4 regions of the Pseudomonas helmanticensis genome follow, and region 1 is predicted to be linked to each of the others. Evidence: predicted binding sites of a transcription regulator. Region 1 holds the regulator's gene; each other region holds the start of a gene.

Region 1 (7,283 bases):
ACCTGCTATCGAACGTAAGAGGACAGTATGAGGCTCGTTAAAACCCTCCCTATTTTGCTCAGTCTGGGCGCAGCACTGGGAAGCGTGAGCGCCTGGGCTCTGCCGAACGATCAGCAGCAACCTATCCGCATTCAAGCCGACGACGCCCAACTGGACGACAAGAACGGCATCGCTACCTATAAAGGTGATGTGATCATCACCCAGGGTTCGATGATCGTTAAGGGCAACACGGTGACCATCACCCGTACCCCGGCCGGCGATATCGACGTGGTGACGTCGGTGGGCAACCTTGCCTACTTCGAGCAATTGCAGACTCAAGGTGACACCAAGCCCGTGCAGGGCTGGGGCGTGACGATCCAGTACCACGCTGCGCAAAATCGCGTCGTGCTGATCGACAAGGCCAAGGTTGTCGACAAGGACAACAACACGACTCAGGGCGAGAAAATCGTCTATGACACCGTGAAGAAACTGGCCAGCGCCGGTCGCGCTACCGGCAGCAAGGTCACCGAGGCGCGTCCGCGCATCGACATGGTGATCCAGCCGAAGAAGAAAACCGACGAGAAAACCCAGTAATGGCAACTCTGAAAGCTCAGCACCTGGCCAAGGCCTATAAAAGCCGCCAGGTCGTGCGTGACGTCAGCCTGTCGATCGACAGCGGTCAGATCGTCGGCCTGCTCGGCCCCAACGGCGCCGGCAAGACCACATGCTTCTACATGATCGTCGGCCTGGTGCAGGCAGATCAGGGCCGCGTGCTGATCGATGACCTGGACGTCAGCCACCAGCCAATGCACGGTCGTGCAAAGGCCGGTATCGGCTATCTGCCGCAAGAAGCGTCGATCTTCCGCAAACTGTCGGTCGCCGACAACATCATGGCGATCCTCGAGACCCGTCAGGAACTCGACAAGGCCGGACGTCGCAAAGAGCTGGAAAGCCTGCTGCAGGAATTCCACATCAGCCACATCCGCGACAACCTCGGCATGAGCCTGTCGGGTGGTGAACGCCGCCGGGTGGAAATCGCCCGTGCCCTGGCGACTGCGCCGAAATTCATCCTGCTCGACGAACCGTTCGCCGGTGTCGACCCGATCTCGGTCGGCGACATCAAGCAGATCATCCACCACCTCAAGGCCAAGGGTATCGGTGTACTGATCACCGACCACAACGTGCGTGAGACGCTGGATATCTGCGAAACGGCCTACATCGTCAACGACGGTCAACTGATCGCCGAAGGTGACGCAGAAACCATCCTGGCCAACGATCTGGTCAAGGAAGTGTATCTGGGCCACGAATTCCGCCTGTAAGCGTGACAGTGCCCGGTGCCGCCGGAGCGCAGTATCGATTCAAGCGCGATTTAATACGCTTGATTGTTACAGCGCTCCAGGCAAACACGTCGCTTCAAAGGTGTTCACCGCTCGCCTGAGCAACGCGTCAATAAAGTTTTCTATCTTTTTATTGTTACAGCGCTCTAGGCAAACACTTCAGTTTCAGGCATATAATTTGCTTAAGTTTGGCGCTTCGGCGCCCTGTAGTGGATGGCGCGTAGCGCCGGCGAATAAGGTGTTAAGCCCCTGCCATGAAACCATCGCTAGTCTTGAGAATGGGCCAGCAGCTGACGATGACACCGCAGCTGCAACAGGCCATCCGCCTGCTCCAATTGTCGACCCTGGATCTGCAACAGGAAATCCAGGAGGCTCTGGAATCCAATCCGATGCTCGAACGCCAGGAAGAAGGCGAAGACTTCGACAATTCCGATCCGCTGGCCGACAACGCCGAACAGAAGCCCAACACCGAGATCCAGGAACCTTCCTACCAGGAAACCGCGCCGACGGTCGACAACCTCGAAGACGGCGAATGGAACGAACGCATCCCCAACGAACTCCCGGTCGATACCGCCTGGGAAGACGTCTACCAGACCAGCGCCAGCAGCCTGCCCAGCAGCGATGATGACGAGTGGGACTTCACCACCCGCACCTCCGCTGGCGAAAGCCTGCAAAGCCATCTGCTGTGGCAATTGAACCTCGCACCGATGTCCGACACCGATCGCCTGATCGCCGTGACCCTGATCGATTGCATCAACAATCAGGGCTACCTGGACGAAACCCTCGAAGAGATTCTCGAGGCATTCGATCCGGAACTGGACATCGAACTGGACGAAATCGAAGCCGTCCTGCACCGCATCCAGCAATTCGAACCGGCCGGTATCGGCGCACGCAACCTCGGCGAATGCCTGTTGCTGCAATTGCGCCAGTTACCTGCCAAGACGCCATGGCTGGCAGAAGCCAAACGTCTGGTTAGTGACTACATCGACCTGCTCGGCAGCCGCGACTACAGCCAGTTGATGCGCCGCATGAAGCTCAAGGAAGATGAGCTGCGCCAGGTCATCGAACTGGTGCAGAGCCTCAACCCGCGCCCAGGCTCGCAGATCGAGTCCAGCGAAGCCGAATACGTCGTCCCCGACGTCATCGTGCGCAAGGACAACGAGCGCTGGCTGGTCGAGCTGAATCAGGAGTCGGTGCCACGCCTGCGCGTCAACGCGCAGTACGCCGGTTTCGTCCGTCGCGCCGACACCAGCGCCGACAACACCTTCATGCGCAATCAGTTGCAGGAGGCCCGCTGGTTCATCAAGAGCCTGCAAAGCCGCAACGAAACCCTGATGAAGGTTGCCACGCAGATCGTCGAACACCAGCGCGGTTTCCTCGAATACGGCGACGAAGCGATGAAACCGCTGGTCCTGCATGACATCGCCGAAGCAGTCGGCATGCATGAATCGACGATTTCGCGGGTGACCACGCAGAAATTCATGCATACCCCGCGCGGTATTTATGAACTGAAATACTTTTTCTCCAGCCACGTCAGCACCTCCGAAGGCGGCGAATGCTCGTCCACAGCGATCCGCGCGATCATCAAGAAACTGGTTGCTGCGGAAAATCAGAAAAAGCCGTTGAGTGACAGCAAGATCGCTGGTTTACTGGAGGCACAAGGCATTCAGGTGGCTCGCCGCACCGTCGCCAAGTACCGCGAATCCCTCGGGATCGCGCCTTCGAGCGAACGCAAGCGGTTGATGTAAGCCACGTTACAGCGTTCCAGTGGCAGGCTTTTCGGCCTGCCGCTTTATGCACTGGCAACGAAGGAGAAGCTGTATGCAAGTCAACATCAGTGGACACCAACTGGAAGTGACCCAACCTCTGCGTTCCTATATCGAGGAAAAACTCCAACGACTGGAGCGACATTTCGACAAGATCACCAACGTGCAAGTCACGATGTGCGTCGAAAAGCTGAAGCAGAAAATCGAAGCCACCTTGCATATTCCCGGCAGCGAAGTGGTCGCAAACGCAGAAGATACAGACATGTACGCTGCGATCGACTCACTCACCGACAAGCTGGATCGCCAACTCAAAAAGCATAAGGAAAAGACCCAGAGCCTCCTCCAGGGCGCTACCGGTCGATAACCCCCCTAACCCATGATCCGACTTGAAAGTATCCTGACCCCCGGCCGTTCTCTCGTGAACGTGCCGGGCGGCAGTAAAAAGAAAGCCCTCGAACAAATTGCCAACCTGATCGCCCGCGAAGTGCCGGATCTGGAGATGCAAGATGTCTTCGAGGCACTGATTGCCCGTGAAAAACTCGGTTCCACCGGTTTTGGTAACGGCATCGCCATTCCACACTGCCGCCTCAAGGGCTGCGAAGCGCCGGTCAGCGCGCTGATGCACCTTGAAGCCCCTATCGATTTCGACGCCATCGATGGCGCTCCGGTCGACCTGCTGTTCGTGCTGCTGGTCCCCGAAGCCGCGACCGATGCGCACCTGGAGTTGCTACGTCAGATCGCCAGCATGCTGGATCGCAAGGAAGTGCGCGACAGACTGCGCAGCGCCCAGACTAACCAAGCCTTGTATCAGGTTGTCCTGGACGAGCAAAGCGGGCAGTAATCATGCGTTTGATCATCGTCAGTGGCCGTTCCGGCTCGGGTAAAAGCACCGCACTGGATGTCCTCGAGGACAACGGTTACTACTGCATCGACAATCTGCCGGCGGGATTGCTGCCGGAACTGGCCGAACGCGCCCTGATTCACACCGAACTGGCGCAGCCGCTGGTGGCCGTGTCGATCGATGCGCGTAACCTGCCAAGCCATCTGTCGCGCTTTCCCGAACTGCTTGAAGATGCCCGCAGCAAGCATATCCAGTGCGACGTCCTGTATCTGGATGCCGACGAGGAAACCCTGCTCAAGCGTTTTTCCGAGACTCGCCGCCGCCATCCCTTGAGCAATGCCAATCGCTCGCTGGCCGAAGCGATCCATGACGAAACCGCCCTGCTCGGCCCGATTGCCGACCTTGCCGACCTGAAAATCAATACCACCAATCTGAACCTGTACCAGTTGCGCGACACCCTCAAGCTGCGCCTGCTGAACCAGCCGGAACCGGGTACCGCATTTCTGGTCGAGTCATTCGGTTTCAAGCGCGGCATGCCGGTCGATGCCGATCTGGTGTTTGACGTACGCTGCCTGCCTAACCCGTACTGGAAGCCGGAATTGCGCGAGCAATCCGGTCTCGATGCTCCGGTGGCAGACTATCTGGCGGCGCAGCCGGAGGTCGAAGAGATGTTTCAGGACATCTTCACCTACCTGCACAAGTGGCTGCCACGCTTTGCCGCGAGCAACCGTGCCTACGTCACCATTGCCATAGGCTGCACCGGCGGGCATCACCGCTCCGTCTACCTGACCGAACGCCTGGGTCAGGCCCTGCAGAAAACCCTGAAGAACGTCCAGGTTCGCCACCGCGACCTCACTTAAAGGATTCACACCGCGATGCCTGCTCTGGAAATCGAAATCATCAACAAACTGGGCCTGCATGCCCGCGCGTCGGCCAAGTTCGTTGGCGTGGCCGGGCAGTATCCGGATTGCACGATCAGAGTGGGGCGCACGCCGGAGACCACGGTCGATGGCAAAAGCATTATGGCGATGATGATGCTGGCGGCTGGCAAGGGCACCAGGATTTATCTGAGCACCGAAGGTGAAAAGGATCAGGAAGCGCTGGATGCGTTGGTCGCGCTGATCAACAACTACTTCGATGAGGGTGGCTGATAACCAAAGTCAAAAGTTCGCAGCGTTCGGCAGCTCCTACATTGGAAGGCCGCGTGTGGTGTTAACCCGCAGCACATAACCCCATGTAGGAGCTGCCGCAGGCTGCGATCTTTTGATCTGCTTCAACCCAATGCCGTATCCATCACCATCATCAAACAAAACCCGCTCAACAAGCCAAGACTGGCCAGTTTGTCATGACCATTGCGTCGCGACTCGGGGATCACCTCGTGAGTCACCACCAGCAACATCGCCCCGGCAGCCAATGCCAGCCCTAACGGCAACAACACCTGCGCCAGACTGACCAGCCACGCGCATAACAGCGCAAATACCGGTTCGACCAGACCTGATGCCGCGCCGATCAGGAACGCCTTGACCCGCGACATCCCTGCCCCGGCCAATACCAACGCAATCACCAGACCTTCCGGCACATCCTGCAAGGCGATGCCCATGGCCAGGCTGTCCGCATCCGGCATGCCGCCGCCGGCAGAAACGCCGACAGCCATGCCTTCGGGGATGTTATGAGCAATGATGGCGAACACGAACAACCAGATGCGCGGCGGAATCACCGGGTGCTCGACGGTACCGACGAGCATTTCCGGGGAAGCGCCGGACACCCTGAGATCAACCAGATACAGACCGAATGCACCGAGCATGATGCCGAAGCAGATCAGGCCACTGGCACCCCACGGCGTCATGCCCAGGCTTTCGGCGGCAGCAATGCCCGGCACGATCAGCGAAAACGCCGTCGCCGCCAGCATCACCCCGGCGCCAAACCCCAGCAACGTATCGCTGAGCGCCTGCGGCATGCGCCGAATCACCAGCACCGGGACAGCGCCAAGCGCCGTGCCGAGGGCGCAGATCGCGCCACCCTGCAACGCCCGCGACAGCCGCGGTTCCAGATTCAGCCATTCCAGTCCGTGGGCGACCAGCAAGGTCACGCCCGCCAACAGCAATAGCGATCCCACTGCGTAACGAAACATACGCCCACTTCCGATCGCCAGTGTTTCAGTGCCCATAGTCAGCCTTGGATTGTTTTTATAGAAGACTTAAACCAGTGCCGCCTGATAGCGCGCAGCGACTTCAGGCCAATTGATCACGTTGTAAAAGGCGTTGATGTATTCCGGGCGACGGTTCTGGTAGCGCAGGTAATAGGCGTGTTCCCAGACGTCGAGACCGAGAATCGGCGTGTTGCCGTTCATCAACGGGCTGTCCTGGTTGCCGCTGCTTTCCACGATCAGTTTTTTCTCCGGGGTCACGCTGAGCCAGGCCCAACCGCTGCCGAAACGGGTCAGCGCGGCTTTGGTGAACGCTTCCTTGAAGCTGTCGAGACCGCCCAATTGCTCATCAATGGCCTTGGCCAGCGCGCCGTCCGGCTTGCCGCCACCGCCAGGCACCATCACTTCCCAGAACAGCGAATGGTTGGCGTGACCGCCGCCCTGATTGATCACCGCCGCACGAAGTTTTTCCGGTAGCTGCTTAACGCTGGCGACAAGTTTTTCCACCGGCCATTCGGCGTACTCAGTGCCTTCTACCGCCGCGTTGAGGTTATTGATGTAGGTCTGGTGATGCTTGGTGTAGTGAATCTCCATGGTCTGCGCATCGATGTGCGGTTCCAGGGCGTCGTAGGCGTAAGGCAAGGCAGGCAAGGTAAAAGCCATTTCAATGGACTCCATGGTGATGGGGGGCAGGCGCGCGTCGCGCATTGCCGGTATCCGGATGCAGCAGACGCTGGGTGCGTGGGTATTCGCCGTGTTCGCTGATGAAATTCAGCAGTTCGACGTAGGTCTTGCTGCTCTGGCGCAGCGCCGCTTCACGCAGCGCCGGGCGCAGGCGCTCGTCCTGCATGGTCTGCAACAGCCGCTGGTGGATGGCGCAGAGGTATTCGGCGCTCTCCTCCGGCTGATTCAGGCGCAAATGCAAGTCAGCCAGGTTGTGATGGGAGATGACGCAGGCCGCCACCGCTTCGTCGGCATCCGTCCAGCGTTCGAACAACACTTGCGCCAGGGCCAGGGCTTGCAGGTAAGCCTCACGGGCGTCGATCAGTTCGCCCAGCATGAAGCAGCGATTGGCCCGTTCGATCGTGCGTTTCCAGTGCTCCATGGTGAGCCTCCAAAGCGGTTGCGGGGTTTACACGCCGCCGGCGGTGAGTTTCTCGGGATTGAGTAACTCTTCCAGTTGGCTGCGCGACAGGTCGGTGTGTTCCAGGGCG
Region 2 (7,283 bases), on a different contig from region 1:
CTGATTTTGCCGGGCATTGCCCTGCGCGTGGCCAACCAGCAACTGGCTAACTACGCCACGGTGCCGGCACACATCCAGCGCATCGAGCTCAACCCGTTCAGCCTTGAGGTCACCCTGTGGGGTCTGGTCATTGGTGAGCCGGGCAAGGAGCAGGTCGGTTTCGAACGCCTTTACGCCAACCTGCAAATCGACAGCCTGTGGACAAAAGCGCTACACCTGTCCGACATCGAGCTGGACAAACCGAAGAGCGAAATTCTCTTCGCCAAAGACGGCAAGCTCAACCTGCTCGGCCTGTTCAATGTACCGCCAAGCGAACCGACACCGACCGATCCGAACGCCAAACCCTTCCCGCTGCGCATCGACAACATCAAACTCGCCGGCGGCGTCGTGCACTTCCAGGATGTGCGTCCCAGCGAGCCCATCGAATTCCTCTACGACGACTTGAGCTTCGAGCTGAAAAACCTCAGCACCTTGCCCGAAGACAGCGCCGACATGACTCTGGTCGCCATCGGCCCTGCGGGCGGGCGGATCGACTGGAGCGGTAATTTCAGCCTGATCCCGTTCACCTCCGAAGGCACCCTGAAAGTCACCGACGGCAAGATGAAAGCGTTCTGGCCTTACGTGCGCGACTCCGTGCCGCTGGTGCTCGAAGACGGCGTGATCAGCCTCAGCACTGAATACAAACTCAATCTGTCGAAACAAACCGAACTGCTGCTGAACAACGTCGCGGTGAGCATCGCGCCTTTCGCGATCAAGGCTCCGGACGGGCGCCAGCTGGCGAAACTCGAACGCCTCGACGTCAGCGAAACCAGCGTTGACCTGGCCAAACAGCAGGTAGTGGTCGGCAAGATCCGCAGCCAGAAACTCGAAACCTGGGCCGCGCTGGAAGCCGACGGCCAACTGGACTGGCAAAAACTGTTCGCCAGCCAACCGTCGAAACCCGCCGCCAAAGCTGCTGCCGAACCGGCCAGTACACCGGCCGCCGCAGATTCGCCGAAAGCCGAACCGACAGCGCCGAGCAAACCGTGGCAGGTACTGCTCAAAGACGTGCAGTTGCGCAACTACACCGTCCATTTGGCTGATCGCTCGGCGAATCCGCCGGTGGCGCTGGATATCACGCCGCTGAACGTCGACCTGGAGGGTTTCGACAGCCTCAACGGCTCGCCCTTCAAGCTCAAGCTCGAGAGCGGGCTGGGCAAGCAAGGCAAGATCAGCGCCGACGGCACGGTCAATCTGGCACCGGTCAACGCTCAGCTCAACGTCAAGACCCAGGACATCGACCTGCGTGTCGCGCAGTCCTACATCAATCCGTTCATTCGCCTGGAACTGCGCAGCGGCATGCTCGGCAGTGACCTCAAGGTCAATCTCAAGAGCACCGCACCGTTGGCGCTCAGCGTGACCGGGCGTGCACAGATCGATCAACTGCACACCCTCGACACCCTGAAAACCCGCGACTTCCTCAAGTGGCAGCAAGTGGTGGTCGAAGGCCTGAACTATCAACACGGCGACAGCCTGTCGATCGACAAGGTCAATCTGTTCCAGCCGTATGTGCGCTTCATGATCAACGACGATCGCACCACCAACATCGACGACCTGCTGATCCCGCAGCCCGCCGACGGTGGCGCAAAAACCGCCGCGGCCAAACCAGCCAGCAAAGACAAGCCGCTGGGCATTCACATTGGCGCTATCGCGATCAATGACGGCTCGGCCAACTTCGCCGACTTCAGCCTGACACCGAACTTCGCCACTGCCGTGCAGCAACTCAACGGTCAGATCGGCACCATCGACAGCCGTCAGGCGAAACCGGCCAGCGTCGACATCAAAGGCAAGGTCGACCGTTATGCGCCAGTGACCATCAAGGGCGCGGTCAATCCGTTCGACCCGATGGCCAGCCTCGACATCGCCACCAGTTTCAAACGCGTCGAGCTGACCACCCTGACCCCCTACTCCGGCAAGTTCGCCGGTTACCGGATCCGCAAGGGCCGGCTCAATCTCGACCTGCATTACCTGATCACCAAGGGCCAGCTCAAGGCCGAGAACAAAGTGGTGGTCGAGCAACTGCAACTCGGCGAAAAAGTCGACAGCCCGGACGCCGTCAGCCTGCCGCTGAAACTGGCGATCGCCTTGCTCAAGGACGTCGACGGCAAGATCTCCATCGAATTGCCCGTCACCGGCGACTTGAACAATCCGCAGTTTAGCGTGATGCCGATTGTCTGGCAGACCCTGCGCAACCTCATTGTCAAAGCCGCTGCAGCACCCTTCAAGATGATTGGCGGGCTGATCAGTGGCGGCGGCTCGGAAGACCTTGGCACCGTGTCGTTTGCGCCCGGCTCCAGTGACCTGAGCAAAGATGCTGAAGCGGCGCTGGTGAAACTCTCCCAAGCGCTGAAGGAGCGTCCGGCCCTGCGCCTGGAAATCGAAGGCACAGCCGCCAAAAGCAGTGACGGACCGTTGCTCGCCGAGCAACGCCTGGAACGTGAATACCAGTACAACTACTACAAGATGCTCCAGCGCCGTGGCGACAAGGTGCCGGCTCAAGCGTCCTTGCTGCAAGTGCCGGACGGCGAGAAAGGTCCGCTGCTCGAAGGCATTTATCGCACCCGTCTGAAAACCCAGCCACCGGCCGAATGGAAGGATCTGGGCAAGGAAGAACGTACGGCAAAAATGCGTGAAGGCATCATCCAGTTCTGGAGCAGCAGTGATGTACTGCTGCGTCAGCTCGGTCAGGACCGCGCCAGCAGCATCAAGGATTATCTGGTCGACAAGGGCCAACTCGCGGATGACCGGGTGTATTTCATCGACGCCAATCTTGGTGAAGCCGAAAGCGATGGCCGGGTGGTGACGCAAATGCATCTGGATGCCGAATGATGAACAGCAAATGGATCGCTGCGCTGGCCCTGACGCTCGCGGCCGGTCACGCATCGGCGTCCGATACCCTGCGCTGTGGCAGTCAGTTGGTCAGCCTCGGCGACCGTTCCAGCGAAGTCCTGCAGAAGTGCGGCGAACCGGTGGGGCGTGATGTATTGGGCTACAAGCGCAGCGCCAATCGCCGCGAGGAGTTTCAGGTCGAGGAATGGACGTACGGGCCTAACAACGGCATGTACCAATACCTGCGCTTTGAAGGCAATCGACTGCGGCAGATCAACAGCAAACGCGGTAACTGAAAGAGCAAAAGATCGCAGCCTGCGGCAGCTCCTACATTGGAATGCGTTTCCCTGTAGGAGCTGCCGCAGGCTGCGATCTTTTGCTTCTAGGAAATAGAACAAGCCCCGACACAAGTGGCGGGGCCTGTAATGGCTACATCCGTGTAACCGTTCGCATGAACTCTAAAGTTGCGGCAGACGTATGGCTCGGCCCGTCTGTCGCGCCCTCTCCCGGTCCAGGCGAGAAGTCATGCCTTACTCGGCTTTCAGGCCGTCAGCGGAGACCGCTTTGACGCCTTTGATTTTCTTGGTGATGTTCACTGCGGTGGTTTTCTGAGCTTCGGTGATCGCTACAGTCGACGACAGCGACACAACGCCTTTGTTGGTTTCTACTTTGATGTCGGTGCCTGGAATGCCTTTTTCGGTCACCAGGTCGCTTTTGACTTTGGTAGTGATCCAGGTATCGGAAGTACTTTCTTTAGCCTTGGTCATTTCACCGGCGGCCAGGGTCATAGGAGCCTGGGTAGCCTGGGTGGTTTGTGCGAAAGCGCCGGTCATGGTCAGGGTCAGCGCGGTAGCAGCAGCGGCAGTGATAGCGAACTTCTTCATACGAGTAACTCCTGTTTTTCTGGAAAGTCTGCTGTGTGTCTTGTCAGCAGGGTTACGGTAGATATTGCGAACGCTGTGCCAACTTTTTCAAAGAGATAAAATCGTTATAAATCAAATAGTTACTAATAACGCAAATTTTCGGATTCATGCAATTTGCATGACTGCGGATTAAATCGCATGCAAGTTGCGGTTTTTTGGAAAGTTCCTAACACGCTGAAATTATTGAAGCTTTTGTGAAGTGCCGGGCAATGAAAAATGCCCCGCAGTGCGGGGCATTTGGTTCAGCTCCAAAACGCGGATCATGTACCGCTGGCGGTGCAGCCTTTTGGCGAATAATCCGGGGATACCGTAGTACCGCAAGACCAGCCGTTGGCAGCGGTACGGGTCAGCGTAATGGTTTTGCCCAGCACAGGGGCCGGAGCATTGGCGATCGTGCAAACAATTGTGCCCGCGCCATCGGCAGCAGTGCCCGAAGCGGTCAGCGCGCAGTTGGATGTGGTGGTGCCGGCATCCCCTTTGACCAGAGCGAGCGTCGGGTTGGTACCTTGATTGATGGTGTCTTCGAACGGCACTTTCAGTGCGCTAATTTCCGCCAGGCCCGCCGTTACCTTGGATCGCGCCTGATATTTGGAGTACTGCGGCAAGGCGATGGTCGCCAGAATGCCGATGATCGCCACAACGATCAGCAGCTCGATCAGAGTAAAACCTTGTTGTTTTTTCATAGACACGCTCCATGCATGAGTCGAAATCTCATGATCTGAACAAGGATCAGCACAGCCCATGCCAACGCCGTCCAGGCCCCGTGCATTGGCCGGGAAGCGCAAGCAACGCCGTTTCCTACAACCTGCAACCGCACTATCTGACACTTTTTGTCACCTGCACCTGACGTGTTTGGCGCTGTCACTTGACTAGGCTATAAGTCATGAACTGCTAGCGTGCGGAATCCCCATGAATGACATCGCTCTGAGCGGTCTGGCCAAGCAATTGGTGCAGGCCGAACTGCTTACGGAAAAAAGCGCCCAGCAGGCCTGGCAGCAGGCCCAGCGCAATCGGCTGTCGCTGGTCAGTTATCTGGTGCAGAACAAACTGGTGAAGAGCTCGCAGGTGGCGGAAATCGCCTCGGAGCATTTCGGTATGGCGTTCCTTGATCTCAATTGCCTGGACAAGGAAACCCAGCCCAAGGGACTGGTCAGCGAAAAACTCGTGCGCCAGCATCACGCCCTGCCCTTGTGGCGGCGCGGAAACAAGCTGTTCGTGGGCATTTCCGACCCGAGCAACCATCAGGCGATCAACGACATCCAGTTCAGCACCGGGCTGAGTACCGAAGCCATTCTGGTCGAGGACGACAAACTCACCGAAGCCATCGAAAAATTCTTCGACACCCACGCCAGTGGCCTCGAAGACATGGCCGATGTCGATCTCGACGGCCTTGATGTCGAAGCCATCGACGACAGCAAGCAGGACGCCATTGCCGGACTCGACGCCGACGATGCGCCGGTGGTGCGTTTCGTCCACAAGATGCTGCTCGACGCGATCAAGAGCGGCTCGTCCGACCTGCACTTCGAACCTTACGAGAAGAACTATCGAGTGCGCGTGCGCACCGACGGCATGCTGCGCGAAGTGGCCAAGCCACCGATCCAGTTGGCCGGGCGCATTGCCGCGCGCCTGAAAGTCATGGCCAGCCTCGATATCTCGGAACGGCGCAAACCGCAGGACGGGCGGATCAAGATGCGCCTGTCGAAGAGCAAGTCGATCGATTTCCGGGTCAACACGCTGCCGACCCTGTGGGGCGAAAAAGTCGTGATCCGGATTCTCGACCCGTCCAGCGCGCAGATCGGCATAGATGCCCTCGGCTATGAACCGGCGCAGAAAGACCTGTACATGGCTGCACTCAAGCAACCGCAAGGGATGATCCTGGTCACCGGCCCGACCGGCTCGGGCAAGACCGTGTCGCTGTACACCGGCCTGAATATCCTCAACACCGTCGACATCAATATTTCCACCGCCGAAGACCCGGTGGAGATCAACATGGAAGGCATCAACCAGGTCAACGTCAATCCCAAGCAGGGGCTGGACTTTGCCCAGGCCCTGCGCTCGTTTCTGCGACAGGACCCGGACGTGATCATGGTCGGCGAGATACGTGACCTGGAAACCGCCGAGATCGCCATCAAGGCGGCACAGACCGGTCACTTGGTACTGTCGACCCTGCACACCAACAGCGCCGCGGAAACCCTGACCCGTTTGCACAATATGGGCATCCCCGGTTTCAACATCGCCACGTCGGTCAGCCTGATCATCGCCCAGCGTCTGGCGCGCAAGTTATGCAGCCACTGCAAGAAAGCCATCGAGATCCCTCGCGAAACCCTGCTCAAGGAAGGTTTCCCCGAGGAACGCATCGGCCATTTCACGATCTACGAGCCGCTCGGTTGCGATCACTGCAACGGCGGATACAAGGGTCGCGTGGGGATTTATGAAGTGGTGAAAAACACACCGGAGCTGCAACGACTGATCATGGCCGAAGGCAACTCGCTGGAAATCGACAGCCAGATGCGCCGCGACGGCTTCGACGACCTGCGCACCTCAGGGCTGCACAAGGCCATGCAAGGCATCACCAGCCTTGAAGAAATCAACCGGGTCACCAAGGACTGAACATGGCGGTCAAGGCAGCGAAAATCAGCATCTATGCCTGGGAAGGCACGGACCGCAAAGGCAGCAAGGTCACCGGGGAACTGAGCGGGCAAAACCCCGCACTGATCAAGGCGCAGCTGCGCAAACAGGGGATCAACCCTGGCAAGGTGCGCAAGAAGTCCGCCTCTTTGCTGAGTTTCGGCAAACGCATCAAGGCGCAGGACATCGCCCTGTTCACCCGCCAGATGGCGACCATGATGAAGGCCGGCGTGCCGCTGTTGCAGTCGTTCGACATCATTGGCGAAGGCTTCGAAAACCCGGCCATGCGCAAACTGGTGGACGACGTGAAACAGGAAGTCGCGGCCGGTAACAGCTTCGCCACGGCCCTGCGCAAGAAGCCGCAATATTTCGACGAGTTGTATTGCAACCTGGTCGATGCCGGCGAGCAGTCCGGCGCCCTCGACACGCTGCTCGAGCGGGTCGCGACCTATAAGGAGAAAAGCGAACGCCTGAAGGCCAAGATCAAGAAAGCCATGACCTACCCGACGGCGGTGTTATTGGTCGCGGCCGTGGTGACCGGGATTCTGCTGGTAAAAGTGGTGCCGCAATTCCAGTCGGTATTTTCCGGTTTCGGCGCCGAGCTGCCCGCCTTCACCCTGATGGTCATCAGCCTGTCGGCGTTCATGCAGCAATGGTGGTGGGCGATCCTCGGCGTATTGGTGGTGGCGATTTTCGGCACCCGTCATGCGCTGAAAACATCTCAGGCCTTGCGCGACCGCAAAGACACCTGGCTGCTGAAACTGCCTCTGGTCGGCACGCTGCTGTACAAGTCCGCCGTCGCCCGCTTCGCCCGCACCCTGTCGACAACGTTCGCCGCCGGTGTGCCGCTGGTCGAGGCGCTCG
Region 3 (7,283 bases), 690 kb from region 1:
CATTGGAGTCGAGGTGGAAAGTACCGTCACGGGTGTAGGACGTGGTGCCGTCCGGCTGCAGGATCTGGAAGAAACCGCGACCGTCGACCGCCAGGTCCAGCGGCTGCTCGGTGGTTTGCAGGCTACCAGCGGTGAAGTTTTTCTGCGTGCCGACAATGCGCACACCGGTACCCAGTTGCAGACCCGACGGCAATTCGCTGTCCTGGGTCGACTGAGCACCTGGCTGACGCTTGATCTGATACAGCAGGTCCTGGAACTCGGCGCGGTCACGTTTGAAACCCGTGGTCGAGACGTTTGCCAGGTTGTTGGAAATGGTGGTCAGGTTGGTGTCCTGGGCGGACAGACCGGTTTTGGCAACCCATAGAGCCGGAAGCATTCAATTCTCCTCGTGCGCCTGTTTTACGGCGCGACGTTCTGATAATTAGCTGATCTGCAAGACCCGAGCCATGGCCTGGTCGTCGTCTTTGGCGGTGTTCATCATTTTGATGTGCAACTCGAACTGCTTGGCCAGAGCCAGCACCGAGGTCATCTCTTCGACGGCGTTGACGTTGCTCGACTCAAGGAAGCCCGACACCAGTTTGACGTTGGCATCGGCCGGCGCAGGCTGGCCATCCTTGGTGTAGATCGAGCCGTCGAGGCCCTTGTTCATGTTCTTGATGTCCGGATTGACCAGCTTGATCCGGTCGACTTCCGCCATGACGCGCGGGCCTTCGCCCATCGCCCGAATACTGATGGTGCCGTCTTCACCGACTTCGACTTGCTGCTCGGGCGGCACGGCAATCGGCCCGCCATTGCCCATCACGGCCATGCCGTTGCCGGCGCGCAATACGCCGAGGGCATCGATATTCAGGCTGCCGGTGCGCACGTAGCTTTCGCCACCGTTCGGGTTCTGCACGGCAATGAAACCGTTGCCGGTCACGGCGACGTCGAGGTCACGCCCGGTCTCGACCAGGGAGCCCGGCGAGAAATCAGTGGCAGGCCGTTCGCTCATGGCAAACGCACGCGCCGGAAAGCTGTCACCAAACACCGGCATCGAACGGGCCTGTTCCAGGTCCTTCTGAAAACCGTTGGTGGAGATGTTCGCCAGGTTGTTGGCATGCGCCTTTTGCGCCAGCGCATTCTGGCTGGCACCGGTCATTGCCACATAAAGGTACTTGTCCACACTCTTTCCTCTGCATGCCGGACGTTTGCCGCCCACCGCTGTACTGCTGAGCCATAAGCAATTTGCAGACCAACTTTTTTCTGGCGGCGCGAAGCCCGGTAAACAAAGGACTTGGGGGAGATTGCGAGGATTGGAGAAATGTATCGAAGTCGAAAAACCGGCGGTGTTATGCCGGTAAGTGGCAAGTGCCGGCCATCACGACCAACAATGATCTGTGGCGAGGGGATTTATCCCCGTTGGGTGGCGAAGCCGCCCCAAATCCATTCAATGCGGTGTATCAGCTCGACCGCATTCAAAGGCTTGGCGACTGCTGCGCAGCCGAACGGGGATAAATCCCCTCGCCACAACAGCCCGCTCACAACAAAAGCTCTACTTAGCTTTCGGGGTCTTTGCCCACTTCATATTCACGCAGCTTGTTGGCAATCGTCGTGTGCGAAACCCCCAGTCGCTTGCCCAGTTGTCGGCTGCTCGGGTGTTCGGAATACAACCGCTCCAGCACGGCTTTCTCGAAGCGTCCGACGATCTCGTCCAGCCCGCCTTCCAGCGAGAAATCGCCAAGCGGCTGACGCACGCCGTAATCCGGCAGCCGAATGTGCTCGGCCTTGACCGTGCCGCCATCGCACAGCGAAACCGCCTGGAACAGCACGTTCTCCAACTGCCGCACATTGCCCGGCCAGTGGTAATGACTGAGCCGATCCATTGCTGCCGGTGCCAGTTTTGGCAATGCGCAACCGATCTGCCGACTGGCCTGATCAAGGAAGTGTTCAACCAGCGGCGTCAAACCGTCGAGGCATTCGCGCAGGGGCGGAATGTGTAGCGAAAGCACGTTCAAGCGGTGATACAAATCCTGGCGAAACTCGCCACGTGCGCACAGCTCGGACAAGTCGACCTGGGTGGCACAGATCACCCGCACGTCGAGGTAAACTTCTTCATCGCTGCCAACGCGACGGAAGCAACCGTCCTGGAGAAAGCGCAGCAGTTTCACTTGCAAGCGCGGGCTCATTTCACCGACGCCATCGAGGAACAGCGTGCCGCCGGCGGTCAATTCGAGCAGCCCGAGCTTGCCTTCCGCACGCGCGCCTTCAAAGGCGCCCGGGCCGTAGCCGAACAGCTCGGTTTCGGCCATCGATTCCGGCAGACCGGCGCAGTTCAGCGCCATCAACGGCGACTGCCCACGCGGGCTGGCGAGGTGGCAGGCGCGCGCGAGCAATTCCTTGCCGGTGCCGGTTTCGCCTTCTATCAATAACGGCGCATCGAGCGGTGCCATGCGCCTTGCTTCGCGCACGACAGCGGCCATGACTTTCGAACTCTGGAAGATGCTGTCGAATCCACGCAACTCTTGCTTGCGCACGTTGTAGATACGTTCGCCGACGCGATCTGCACGGTGCAAGGTCAACACCGCACCGGCCATGGCCTCGCTGTCATCGTGTTCGGATTGCAGCGGCGCGATGTCGGCGAGAAACACGTCGCCCTTGACCTTCACGCGCATGCCGTTGATGCGCGATTTATTGGCGCGCACCAGCTCCGGCAAATCAAAGTCTTCGGCGTAACGCGACAGCGGAATGCCCGGCACCTCATCCACGCGCACGCCGAGCAACTGCGCCGCCGCGCGGTTGGCCGCGACGATCGAACCGCCCATGTCGATCGACAGCACCGGAAACTCCAGTGCACCGAGCAAGGCGTTCAACTCCATGTGCCGGCGCTCGCTCGGCATCAGCCCTACCCGCTTGACGCCGAACACCCCGGCAATCGCCTCGAACTTCGGCCGCAACGCCTGGAACTGGATGTTGATCAGGTTCGGACAGTGCAGATAGATCGCATTGCCGTGCTCACCACCGACCTCGCCACGGGCGACGTTGATCCCGTATTCGACGAGCAGGTTGAGGATGTCGCGCAGGATGCCGATGCGGTTCTGGCAGTGGACTTTGATGCGCATATAAATCGCCCGAATAAACGCTGAGAAACCTGTAGGAGTGAGCCTGCTCGCGATGGCTGTCGGCCAGTTGATATTGATGGCGACTGATACACCGCTATCGCGAGCAGGCTCACTCCTACAAGGGAACGGCGCCAGACTTTTCTGTCGAGGCGCGCAGATAGTTGTCAAGATTATGTGACAGTCACAGCGCTTTTCAAACCTTCCAGTCACCGTAAATGCGAGATATTGGTCAAAGCGTAACGAATAGTTTACGAAATCCACCGATTTTTCCTACGCGAGCGCGTCACCACCTACTGCACACCACTCCACTCTCAGGTAATTCTGACCCCATCGCTGGACATAACAAGAACGAATTCCCCTAGCAGGAGAGCAGTATGAAGCAGACGCAATACGTGGCCCGCGAGCCCGATGCGCAAGGTTTTATCGACTACCCCGCCGAAGAACACGCGGTGTGGAACACGCTGATCACTCGCCAGTTGAAAGTGATCGAAGGGCGTGCCTGCCAGGAGTACCTGGACGGTATCGAAAAACTCGGTCTGCCCCACGACCGCATTCCGCAGCTCGGCGAGATCAACAAGGTGCTCGGCGAAACCACCGGTTGGCAGGTCGCCCGTGTGCCGGCGCTGATTCCCTTCCAGACTTTTTTCGAACTGCTCGCCAGCAAGCAATTCCCGGTGGCGACGTTCATACGTACCCGCGAAGAGCTCGACTATCTGCAAGAGCCGGACATTTTCCACGAGATCTTTGGCCACTGTCCGCTGCTGACCAATCCGTGGTTCGCCGAATTCACCCACACCTACGGCAAGCTCGGCCTGCAGGCGACCAAGGAAGAACGCGTGTACCTGGCGCGGCTGTACTGGATGACCATCGAATTCGGCCTGGTCGACACCCCGCAAGGCAAACGCATCTACGGCGGCGGCATTCTGTCTTCGCCAAAAGAAACCGTTTATTCGCTGTCGAACGAGCCTGAGCATCAAGCTTTCAACCCGCTCGAAGCGATGCGCACGCCTTACCGCATCGACATCCTGCAACCGCTGTACTTTGTCCTGCCGAACCTCAAGCGCCTGTTCGACGTTGCTCATGAAGACATCATGGCCATGGTCAAACAAGGCATGCAGCTGGGTCTGCACGCGCCAAAATTTCCGCCCAAGCCGAAAGCGGCCTGAGCAGAACCCGCTCGCGACTTGCGTGCAAAGATAGTAATTTCCAACAAGAATCGAATTCAGGAACAGACCATGTCGACATTGAACCAAGCCCACTGCGAAGCCTGCCGCGCCGATGCGCCACAAGTCAGCGACGAAGAACTGCCGATCCTGATCAAGCAGATCCCTGACTGGAACATCGAAGTTCGCGACAGCATCATGCAGCTGGAGAAAGTTTTCCTGTTCAAGAACTTCAAGCACGCGCTGGCTTTCACCAACGCTGTCGGTGAAATCTCCGAGGCCGAAGGTCATCACCCGGGCCTGCTGACCGAGTGGGGCAAAGTCACCGTGACCTGGTGGAGCCACTCGATCAAAGGCCTGCACCGCAACGACTTCATCATGGCCGCGCGCACTGACGAAGTGGCCAAGACCGCAGAAGGACGCAAGTAATGCACTTCGACGCCATCGGCCGGGTCCCCGGCGACCCGATCCTCGGTTTGATGGAGGCGTATGCGCAGGACAGCAACCCGCGCAAATTTGACCTCGGCGTTGGCGTCTACAAAGATGCCCAGGGCCTGACGCCAATCCCGGAGGCGGTGAAAATCGCCGAGGCGCGACTGGTCGAAAGCCAGGACACCAAGACCTACATCGGTGGCCACGGTAATCCGCTGTTCGGCAAAGTCATCAACGAGCTGGTGCTTGGCGCCGACTCGAAACTGATCGCCGAACAACGTGCCGGCGCCACCCAGACCCCGGGTGGAACCGGTGCGTTGCGTCTGGCGGCCGACTTCATCGCCCAGTGCCTGCCAGGCAAAGGCGTATGGTTGAGCAACCCGACCTGGCCAATTCACGAAACCATTTTCGCCGCAGCCGGCGTCAAGGTCAGTCACTACCCTTACGTGGGCAGTGACAACCGCCTCGACGTCGAAGCCATGCTCGCCGTACTCAACGACGTGCCGAAAGGCGATGTGGTGCTGCTGCATGCGTGCTGCCACAACCCGACCGGTTTCGACCTGAACCACGACGACTGGCAGCGCGTGCTCGACGTGGTGCGCAGCCGCAACCTGCTGCCGCTGATCGACTTTGCCTACCAGGGTTTTGGTGATGGTCTGGAACAGGATGCATGGTCGACCCGCTTGTTCGCGGCCGAGGTGCCTGAGCTGCTGATCACCAGTTCCTGCTCGAAGAACTTCGGCCTGTATCGCGACCGCACCGGTGCGCTGATCGTCTGCGCAAAAAGCGCCGAGAAGCTCATCGACATCCGCAGCCAACTGGCCAATATCGCCCGCAACCTGTGGTCGACGCCGCCGGATCACGGCGCTGCGGTGGTCGCGACCATTCTCGCTGATCCAGAGCTGAAAGCCCGTTGGGCCGATGAAGTGGAAGCCATGCGCCTGCGCATTGCGCAATTGCGCAGCGGCCTGGTCGAAGCGCTGGAACCGCATGGCCTGCGTGAGCGTTTTGCGCACATCGGCGTGCAACGCGGGATGTTCTCCTACACCGGGCTGTCGCCGGAGCAAGTGAAACAACTGCGCGAGCAGCACAGCGTGTACATGGTCAGCTCGGGCCGGGCCAATGTCGCCGGTATCGACGCCACACGCCTCGCGCTGCTGGCTCAGGCTATCGCTGACGTCAGCAAGTAACACCGCAATACCCTGCGGCAGCTCCTACATGCTTTTGATCGTTCCCACGCTCCGCGTGGGAATGCAGGCAGGGACGCTCTGCGTCCCAATAGCGGACGCAGAGCGTCCATTGAGGCGTTCCCACGCAGAGCGTGGGAACGATCAATCACCGCAGTTCTTGCGCCCCCTGCGGCCATCTGTCGCATTAATTTGAATTAAAAGTCTGATTGTCATTTTTCCTGCTGTATCCTGCGCAGGCTTTCCAAAAGCGCGGATCTACCAGATCTATCAACAGACTTAGCGAGGAGCGCAACCATGCACGAGATTCCTAATCTCCCCTTCCCAAGCCTGCACGAACCTGAGCAGACGACCACGCAACAAGCCGGTGCGGGGCAGCCCGAACCGAAAGAAGCCGTTGAGAGCCGTCCGGCCGACAACGAAGAGTAAGACCCCGTCGTACAGACCGTGTGGAAAGCGCTAACATGCGCTTTCCACACCGCCTGACCCCGAGCCCCGCCATGACCGACGAATTCTCTGAAAACCAAGCTGCCGTACTGATCGGCGCCACCGAGAAAATGATCGAGATCTGGAACCGCCTCTCCCCCGAGAAACAAGCCGCCCTGCTCGCTCGCTTCGGCAGCGAAGAAAATGCCCTTGCCGCTCTGGTCACCACACAGCTGGTTGCACCGGCCAAGACCTGATGCCGTCAGCGGGCAAATAGTTTTACTTTTCCCGCCGCAGGCGCTTCCACGCCGGTATCATAAGCAGCCTATCTAATCTGCCGCTCCCGTGGATCGTTACCCATGTCGTTCTCCAAGTCAGAGCCCCAGCGCCCCCTGGCGGTCACGCTGCAAGTCGTCTCCATCGTCCTCTTCACCTTTATCGGTTATCTGAACATCGGCATTCCGCTCGCGGTGCTGCCGGGTTATGTCCACAGCGATCTGGGTTTTGGCGCCGTCATCGCCGGGCTGGTGATCAGCGTGCAATACCTCGCCACCCTGCTCAGCCGCCCGTACGCCGGCAAGATCATCGATAACAAGGGCAGCAAGCTGGCGGTGATGTACGGCCTCGCCGGTTGCGGTTTGAGTGGCGTGTTCATGTTGATTTCAGCGTGGACACCGCACATGCCGATGCTCAGTCTGATCAGTTTGCTGATCGGTCGACTGGTACTGGGCAGCGCCGAAAGCCTTGTCGGTTCCGGTTCGATTGGCTGGGGCATCGGTCGCGTTGGCGCGGCAAACACCGCCAAGGTGATTTCCTGGAACGGCATTGCCAGCTATGGCGCGCTGGCGATCGGCGCACCGTTTGGCGTGTGGCTGGTCGGTCAGTTGGGTTTGTGGAGCATGGGCGTCAGCATCATCCTGCTGGCCATTATCGGCTTGTTGCTGGCCTGGCCGAAAACCGCCGCGCCAATCGTCGTC
Region 4 (7,283 bases), 930 kb from region 1:
AACACCCGCATATCTCCGAGGCGGTGGCGTATGGCGTGGAAATCCGCAACACCAACGGCCGCGCCGGCATGGCGGCAATCACCCCGGCAGAATCCTTGGCCACGCTGGATTTTGCCGAGTTACTGACGTTTGCCCGCGAACGCATGCCCGCCTATGCGGTGCCGTTGTTCTTGCGGGTGAAAGTCAAAATGGAAACCACCGGCACCTTCAAATACCAGAAGACGCGCCTGAAAAACGAAGGCTTCGACCCCGGTCAGACGGGCGATGACCCGATCTACGCATGGCTGCCTGGTACGCAGACTTATGTTCGAGTCACTGACGAAGTGTTGACGGAAATTCATCAGGGCAAGCATCGTTATTGATTCTGGCTATAAGCGCTTTTGAGAAAAAGGGGGTGACAGCTTTCGCCGCGCTCGGGAAACTGTCGGCTTTCCGATCGACCGAAAGTGGAGTTGCCCCATGTCCGACCAAAGCCGCCAGATGACCCCTGAAGAAGCTGCCGAATTCACCGAGCAGGTTTTCAACAAGGCGCGCGACGGTGATGCCGAGATGCTTGATCGCCTGGTCACCGCCGGTTTGCCGGTGAACCTGAAAAACAGCAAGGGCGACACTTTGCTGATGCTGGCCAGCTATTACGGCCATGTCGACGCGGTGCAGGTGCTGCTCAAGCACAAGGCTGATCCGGAAATGCGCAATGGCAACGGCCAGAGCCCGATTGCCGGTGCGGCGTTCAAAGGTGACCTGGCCGTGGTGAAAGCGCTGGTCGAGGCCGGTGCCGAGATCGAAGGTTCGTCGTTCGATGGCCGCACGGCGTTGATGATGGCGGCGATGTTCAACCGTGTTGAAATCGTTGATTACCTGATCAGCAAAGGCGCCAACGCGCAGGCCAAGGACGCCAACGGCGTGACCGCGCTGGACGCGGCGCGGACCATGGGCGCGGTTGATACCATGGCGCAGCTGGAAAAATTGTTGGGTTGATAAGGTCAAAAGATCGCAGCCTGCGGCAGCTCCTACACTGATTCCTCTGTAGGAGCTGCCGCAGGCTGCGATCTTTTGCTTTGTGCGCTATCCTCCGCGCCCTGAAATTTCACCTTCGCCACAGGATCCGCCCTCATGAAAGCCGCACTCGTCGAACTCATCAGCAAAATCAGCTCCGGCTGCATGGGCGAGGACGAGATCCTGAAAGTGGCCGAGGAAGCGGCGCAAGCCTACGCCGATGCCGACGCTTTTCTGACCGCCAACCCGGACATCAACTACGACGACACCTTCCCGATTCCGCTGGGCGAGTGGGTCGTGGTCGGCAGCCTGCCGGAAACCGTGCTATTCCAGGCTGACTCCTATGGCGACCTGTTTGCACAGATCGTTGCCTCGTTCGGCCCGGGCGTCGATTTCAACCTCAAGCCCAAGCAACTGGCCAAGACCGAAGCGTTGACCGCACTCAACCGCATCCAGGTGCAGATGAGCAGCATGAACAAGGAAAACGGCGGCTACACGTTGATGAACTTCAGCCAGTTGCTCGATGACGAGCTGCAAATGGTGCTGGTCTACGGCAATGACGTACCGCGCGTCCTCGAATTGTGCGCTGAGGCTGGCATCACTGCGGCACCTGCGCTGGAAGCGCTGAAAATCGCTGTTCACGTCTGAGCGCAATAAAAGGGAACCCTGCGCGCGACCGTCTATCCTAAAAGTGCATGCCACTATTCTGGAGCAACGCCATGGGTTCCACGTTCAACGGTCTGATCGGCCTGATCATTCTCGCCCTCGACATCTGGGCCATCATCAACGTGCTGAAAAGCGGCGCCTCCACCGGGATGAAAATCGTCTGGGTGTTGCTGATCATCCTCCTGCCAGTGCTGGGCCTGATCATCTGGGCAATCGCCGGCCCACGAGGCAACGTCCGGATCTGAATCAACCAACACCGCGATACCCCTGTAGGAGCTGCCGAAGGCTGCGATCTTTTGATCTTGCTTTTAAAAATCAATGTCAAAAGATCGCAGCCTGCGGCAGTTCCTGCAGGGATTGTGGTTGTGAGGTTCGACCTGTCATCTTCGGCAACGTAGAATGCGCGCCTTTCCCGGGCAATCGTCCCCACGATTAACGCCCGCGCATTCATCGGAGCACTTCACCATGACCGTCACCAAGACCAGCGAGTACCTGGAAACCCTCTACGAAGGCTACGGCCAGCGTTTTCGCATGGAAAAACTGCTGCACGAAGTGCGCACCGAACACCAGCACCTGGTGATCTTTCAGAACCCGCGCATGGGCCGTGTCATGGCGCTGGACGGCGTGATCCAGACCACCGAAGCCGACGAATTCATCTACCACGAAATGCTCACCCACGTGCCGATCCTCGCCCACGGCAGCGCCAAGCGCGTGTTGATCATCGGTGGCGGTGACGGCGGCATGCTGCGCGAAGTAAGCAAACACGCCGGCGTCGAACACATCACCATGGTCGAGATCGACGGCACCGTGGTCGACATGTGCAAAGAGTTCCTGCCGAACCACTCCAGCGGCGCCTACGACGATCCACGTCTGAACCTGGTGATCGACGACGGCATGCGTTTCGTCGCCACCACCACGGAAAAATTCGACGTGATCATCTCCGACTCCACCGACCCGATCGGCCCGGGCGAAGTGCTGTTCTCGGAGAACTTCTACCAGGCCTGCCACCGTTGCCTGAACGAAGGCGGCATCCTCGTGACCCAGAACGGCACGCCGTTCATGCAGATCGACGAAGTGAAAACCACCGCCGGGCGCCTGAACAGCCTGTTCCCGGACTGGCACTTCTACCAGGCAGCCGTGCCGACCTACATCGGCGGCTCGATGACCTTCGCCTGGGGCTCGACCCATCCGGCCTACCGCAAGCTGAGCCGTGAAACCCTGCAGCAGCGTTTCATCGGCAGCGGCATCGTCACGCGCTACTACAACCCGGAAATCCACATCGGCGCATTCGCCTTGCCGCAATACGTGCTGCAGGCGATCAACAAGCCAAGCAACGACTGATATTGAACCTGTAGGAGCTGCCGCAGGCTGCGATCTTTTGATTCTGATCTTAAAAACAAGATCAAAAGATCGCAGCCTGCGGCAGCCCCAGTGACAGATGTCGTTTTTTTCATCTTCGTCCGCTGTAATCCTTTTGAACCAACCCCCGGCGTATAAGTCGAGATAGGTGTAAGCCCATTTGCGGGTTTGATCGAGGAGGCACCGATGCAAAAGTGGAAAGTCACTTTCGTGGACGATCATGGTGAAATTGTCGATGAGGTGTTCGAGCGCGCGGAATGCCCCAGCGACGATGAGGCCGCTCGATTGATCAAGGCACGGCTTCTGCCCGTTGCTGCCGAACTGGATCTCAACGATCTGGAAGGGCGTACCCCCGACGCGGGGGCGAAAAGCCTGAAAACCCAGAACAGCATCGAAATCCGCAGCATTACTCCCGTCTGACATTCTTCCTGTCACCTTTCACACCAGGCCTTGGCAGCAGCTCTATCTTGGGGCTACTCTGCAAGCGAGATCAGCGAACGGATCGCTAAGGTCTGGTCTTGTCAGCTACATGCTTGTTTCCCGCCGGCAACCCCGTTGCCGAAGTGCTTTGGCCTGTAAGGCCCGGGGCGGGAATACGGAAAGTCTATCCATCTATGCGAGGGGGACGATTCATGAGCACAGCCTATCAAGAAGACATCAGCAGCAATGTTCTGCGCCGCATGAAAGAAGGCGGTTTCGATTTTTCCCGATTCCATCCCATCGAGTTCTACGCCATTTTCCCGGACGAGGAGCGGGCGCGCAGGGCTGCAGGCAAATTTCGTGGTGAATCCATCAATGCCCAGGTCAGTGTGCGTGATGATGGCGCGTGGGCGCTGGAATTGAGCAAGGTGATGTACGCGACATATGACGACATTGGCGATTTCGAGCAGGGCTTTTCGGCAGTGGTCGAGCCCTTGGGCGGGATAATCGAGGGCTGGGGGGTGAAACAGGAGGTGCGTAGCCGCCACCGGTTGAATTGAATTTTTATAGATAGAAGATCAAAAGATCGCAGCCTTCGGCAGCTCCTACAGGTGATTGGTGTAGGAGCTACAGGAGGCTGCGATCTTTTGCTTTCAAAACATTTCCAAAAGGCAAAAAAAAGCCACCGAAAAGGGTGGCTAAAAGGGAAGACCGATAAGGAGAGGAAACCGGTCAGGGTTACAGCGGGTCGGGCTGCGGGAGCAGTCCAGGTCAGTTGAGCTGGCGACTTCGCGGCGCTGTGCGCGGGGAAGTTTTGCAGCGAATGCGCGGATTATCCGCAGCCAAGGCCGGGCAGTGAAATCAACTCTGACTATGCTGCTGATAGGCGATGCAGTGCGTCGCAATGAAGCGGGGGCAATCAGGTTGGGGCATTTGCCGCACAGGAATGGTGCGGTGTCTCTGGCGTGAATATCCAACCGATTGAAATCAAAGCGTTTATGCCGATGGCACGGGCCTTGCGAAGGCCTGTATGTCCGGGTGACAAGGAGTACGGCATGATCCGCACCTATTTTGATGAGATGTACGATGCCGGCGGCCAGGTTCGCCCGCATTATCGGGAGTTCGCCCGATGGCTGGCCGACACGCCTGACGAGCTGCTGGCCCAACGGCGCCGCGAGGCCGATCTGCTGTTCCATCGTGCCGGGATTACCTTCACGCTCTATGGGGACGAGCAGGGCACAGAGCGCCTGATTCCTTTCGACACCATTCCGCGCAGCATCCCCGCCAGTGAATGGCGGATCGTCGAGCGCGGCTGTATCCAGCGGGTCAAGGCGTTGAACATGTTCCTCGCCGACCTCTATCACGAGCAGCGCATCATCAAGGCCGGGATCATTCCCGCCGAACAGGTGCTGGCCAACGAGCAATACCAGTTGGCGATGCAAGGTCTGGATCTGCACCGCGATATCTATTCGCACATCTCCGGCGTCGATCTGGTGCGCGATGGCGACGGCACGTATTACGTGCTCGAAGACAACCTGCGCACGCCGAGTGGCGTCAGCTACATGCTCGAAGACCGCAAGATGATGATGCGCCTGTTCCCTGAGCTGTTCGCCGCGCAACGCATTGCGCCAATCGATCACTACCCGAACCTGCTGCTCGATACCCTGAAAAGCTCCAGCCCGATTGACGACCCAAGCGTCGTGGTGCTGACGCCGGGGCGCTTCAACAGTGCCTTTTTCGAACATGCGTTTCTCGCCCGGGAAATGGGCGTCGAGCTGGTCGAAGGCGCGGACCTGTTCGTGCGTGACGACAAAGTCTTCATGCGCACCACCGATGGCCCGAAAGCGGTAGACGTGATCTACCGCCGCCTCGACGACGCGTTCCTCGATCCGTTGGCGTTCAACCCGGATTCAATGCTCGGCGTGCCGGGGCTGCTGTCGTCCTATCGTTCCGGCAACGTGGTGCTGGCCAATGCCATCGGCACCGGCGTGGCGGACGACAAATCGGTATACCCGTTTGTCACCGACATGATCCGTTTCTACCTCGACGAAGAACCGATCCTGAAAAACGTGCCGACCTGGCAATGCCGCAACCCGTCTGAACTTTCCCATGTGCTGGCCAATCTTCCAGATCTGGTGGTCAAGGAAACCCAAGGCTCCGGCGGTTACGGAATGCTGGTGGGGCCGGCGTCGACGAAGGCCGAAATCGATGCCTTCCGCGAGCGCATCAAGGCCAAGCCTCACGCTTACATCGCGCAACCGACGCTGTCGCTGTCGACCTGTCCGACCTTTGTCGAAAACGGCATCGCGCCGCGCCACATCGACCTGCGCCCGTTTGTCTTGTCCGGGCGTGAAACCCGCGTGGTGCCTGGCGGTTTGACCCGCGTCGCACTGCGCGAAGGCTCTCTGGTGGTGAACTCATCCCAGGGCGGCGGAACCAAGGACACCTGGGTGGTCGAGGATTGAAGGAAGCTTGCCATGTTAAGTAGAACTGCCTCGGATCTGTATTGGATGTCGCGTTACCTGGAGCGGGCGGAAAACCTCGCACGGATGCTCGACGTCAGTTATTCGCTGTCGCTGATGCCGCAGGACGGTCGCGGCGATGGTCTGCACGAACTGGCCATGCCGTTGCTGATCACCGGCACCCTTGAGGATTATCTGGAGCGTCATGGCGCGTTGCATGCCGAACGCCTGCTGCACTTTTTTGCCCTCGATGCGGCCAATCCGGCGAGCATCTACAGCTGCCTCGGCGCGGCACGGGCGAGTGCTCATGCGGTGCGTGGACGTATCACGGCGGACATGTGGGAGAACATCAACTCGACGTGGCTGGAAATTCGCGGGATCGCCGAACAAGGTCTCAGTCGCTATGGCATGAGCCGTTTCTGCGAATGGATCAAGGAGCGTTCGCACCTGTTTCGTGGCGCCTCTTACGGCACGATCATGCGAAACGATGCGTTCCGTTTCATTCGTCTCGGCACCTTTATCGAGCGTGCGGACAACACTTTAAGACTGCTCGATGCACGCTACGAAATGGCCGGCGATCAGGCCGAAGCGGTCAGCGACGGCACGGCCCACGCGTATTACCAGTGGAGCGCGTTGCTGCGCGCCTTGTCGTCGTTCGAGGCCTACACCGAAATCTATCGCGACGCGCCCGGCGCCCGGCACGTCGCCGAGTTGTTGCTGTTGCGCGCCGATGTGCCGCGTTCGCTGAGGGCCTGCACCGAAGAGATCGACCAGATTCTCGCGCAGTTGCCCGGCGCCAACGGTCGCCCCGCGCAACGTCTGGCCGCCGAAATGGACGCGCGCCTGCGCTACACCGGCATCAACGAAATCCTCGAGGAAGGCCTGCACGCCTGGCTGACCGAATTCATCCCGCTGGTGCGCCAGTTGGGTAACGCCATTCACAGTTCCTACCTGGAGGCTGCATGAGACTTTCCATTAGCCACGAGACCACTTATCACTACGAAGATAAGGTGCGGGCGAGCATCCAGTACCTGCGACTGACACCCCACGACAGCGAGCGCCAGCATGTGCTGAGCTGGCAGCTCGACCTGCCACGGCCGGTGCGTGCGCAGCTCGATCCGTTCGGCAACATCCTGCACGTGCTGACCATGGACGAGCCGCACGAGGCGATCATCATTGGCGCGCGGGGGCAGGTCGATATCGATGAGTTGCGCGAGGCCGAACACGAAAGCCAGTCGGCGCTGCCGTTTCTGCGCTTTACCCGCTTGACCGAGGCGGATGAGGCCCTGCGCGCATTTGCGGAAAAATCCTGCAAGCAACGGCGCGATCGCACCGCGCTGATCGATCTGATGCACGGCCTGAACCAGCACATGACCTACA

The links. Region 1 encodes sigma-54, which starts transcription at its own class of promoters, with help from an activator protein. Its sites were predicted from a motif close to ANTGGCATNNANNTTGCTNT; they were not measured.
Region 2: the regulator sigma-54 is predicted to act here: its motif matches at 4,521-4,540, upstream of QOL84_RS22805 (pilin).
Region 3: the regulator sigma-54 is predicted to act here: its motif matches at 1,217-1,236, upstream of QOL84_RS11490 (flagellar basal body rod protein FlgF).
Region 4: the regulator sigma-54 is predicted to act here: its motif matches at 4,445-4,464, upstream of QOL84_RS10315 (circularly permuted type 2 ATP-grasp protein).

The regions. Positions count from the first base shown of each region.
Region 1 covers NZ_FXUY01000001.1:3,280,892-3,288,174, forward strand. The annotation lists gene lptC (LPS export ABC transporter periplasmic protein LptC) at 1-41, shown strand, start outside; gene lptA (lipopolysaccharide transport periplasmic protein LptA) at 28-573, shown strand; gene lptB (LPS export ABC transporter ATP-binding protein) at 573-1,298, shown strand; gene QOL84_RS14810 (RNA polymerase factor sigma-54) at 1,571-3,064, shown strand; gene hpf (ribosome hibernation-promoting factor, HPF/YfiA family) at 3,138-3,446, shown strand; gene ptsN (PTS IIA-like nitrogen regulatory protein PtsN) at 3,459-3,923, shown strand; gene rapZ (RNase adapter RapZ) at 3,926-4,783, shown strand; gene QOL84_RS14830 (HPr family phosphocarrier protein) at 4,799-5,074, shown strand; gene QOL84_RS14835 (ZIP family metal transporter) at 5,197-6,090, opposite strand; gene QOL84_RS14840 (superoxide dismutase) at 6,121-6,732, opposite strand; gene QOL84_RS14845 (DUF2753 family protein) at 6,734-7,174, opposite strand; gene QOL84_RS14850 (class II fumarate hydratase) at 7,202-7,283, opposite strand, start outside.
Region 2 covers NZ_FXUY01000002.1:40,475-47,757, forward strand. The annotation lists gene QOL84_RS22790 (DUF748 domain-containing protein) at 1-2,868, shown strand, start outside; gene QOL84_RS22795 (DUF2845 domain-containing protein) at 2,868-3,164, shown strand; gene QOL84_RS22800 (BON domain-containing protein) at 3,399-3,752, opposite strand; gene QOL84_RS22805 (pilin) at 4,052-4,474, opposite strand; gene pilB (type IV-A pilus assembly ATPase PilB) at 4,701-6,401, shown strand; gene QOL84_RS22815 (type II secretion system F family protein) at 6,404-7,283, shown strand, end outside.
Region 3 covers NZ_FXUY01000001.1:2,594,834-2,602,116, forward strand. The annotation lists gene flgG (flagellar basal-body rod protein FlgG) at 1-376, opposite strand, end outside; gene QOL84_RS11490 (flagellar basal body rod protein FlgF) at 422-1,162, opposite strand; gene QOL84_RS11495 (sigma-54-dependent transcriptional regulator) at 1,536-3,098, opposite strand; gene phhA (phenylalanine 4-monooxygenase) at 3,473-4,264, shown strand; gene QOL84_RS11505 (4a-hydroxytetrahydrobiopterin dehydratase) at 4,334-4,690, shown strand; gene QOL84_RS11510 (amino acid aminotransferase) at 4,690-5,883, shown strand; gene QOL84_RS11515 (hypothetical protein) at 6,178-6,309, shown strand; gene QOL84_RS11520 (hypothetical protein) at 6,381-6,563, shown strand; gene QOL84_RS11525 (MFS transporter) at 6,666-7,283, shown strand, end outside.
Region 4 covers NZ_FXUY01000001.1:2,352,535-2,359,817, reverse strand. The annotation lists gene QOL84_RS10350 (long-chain-acyl-CoA synthetase) at 1-362, shown strand, start outside; gene QOL84_RS10345 (ankyrin repeat domain-containing protein) at 460-978, shown strand; gene QOL84_RS10340 (hypothetical protein) at 1,114-1,644, shown strand; gene QOL84_RS10335 (PLDc N-terminal domain-containing protein) at 1,716-1,907, shown strand; gene speE (polyamine aminopropyltransferase) at 2,128-3,003, shown strand; gene QOL84_RS10325 (hypothetical protein) at 3,208-3,441, shown strand; gene QOL84_RS10320 (ribonuclease E inhibitor RraB) at 3,654-4,001, shown strand; gene QOL84_RS10315 (circularly permuted type 2 ATP-grasp protein) at 4,497-5,906, shown strand; gene QOL84_RS10310 (alpha-E domain-containing protein) at 5,919-6,869, shown strand; gene QOL84_RS10305 (transglutaminase family protein) at 6,866-7,283, shown strand, end outside.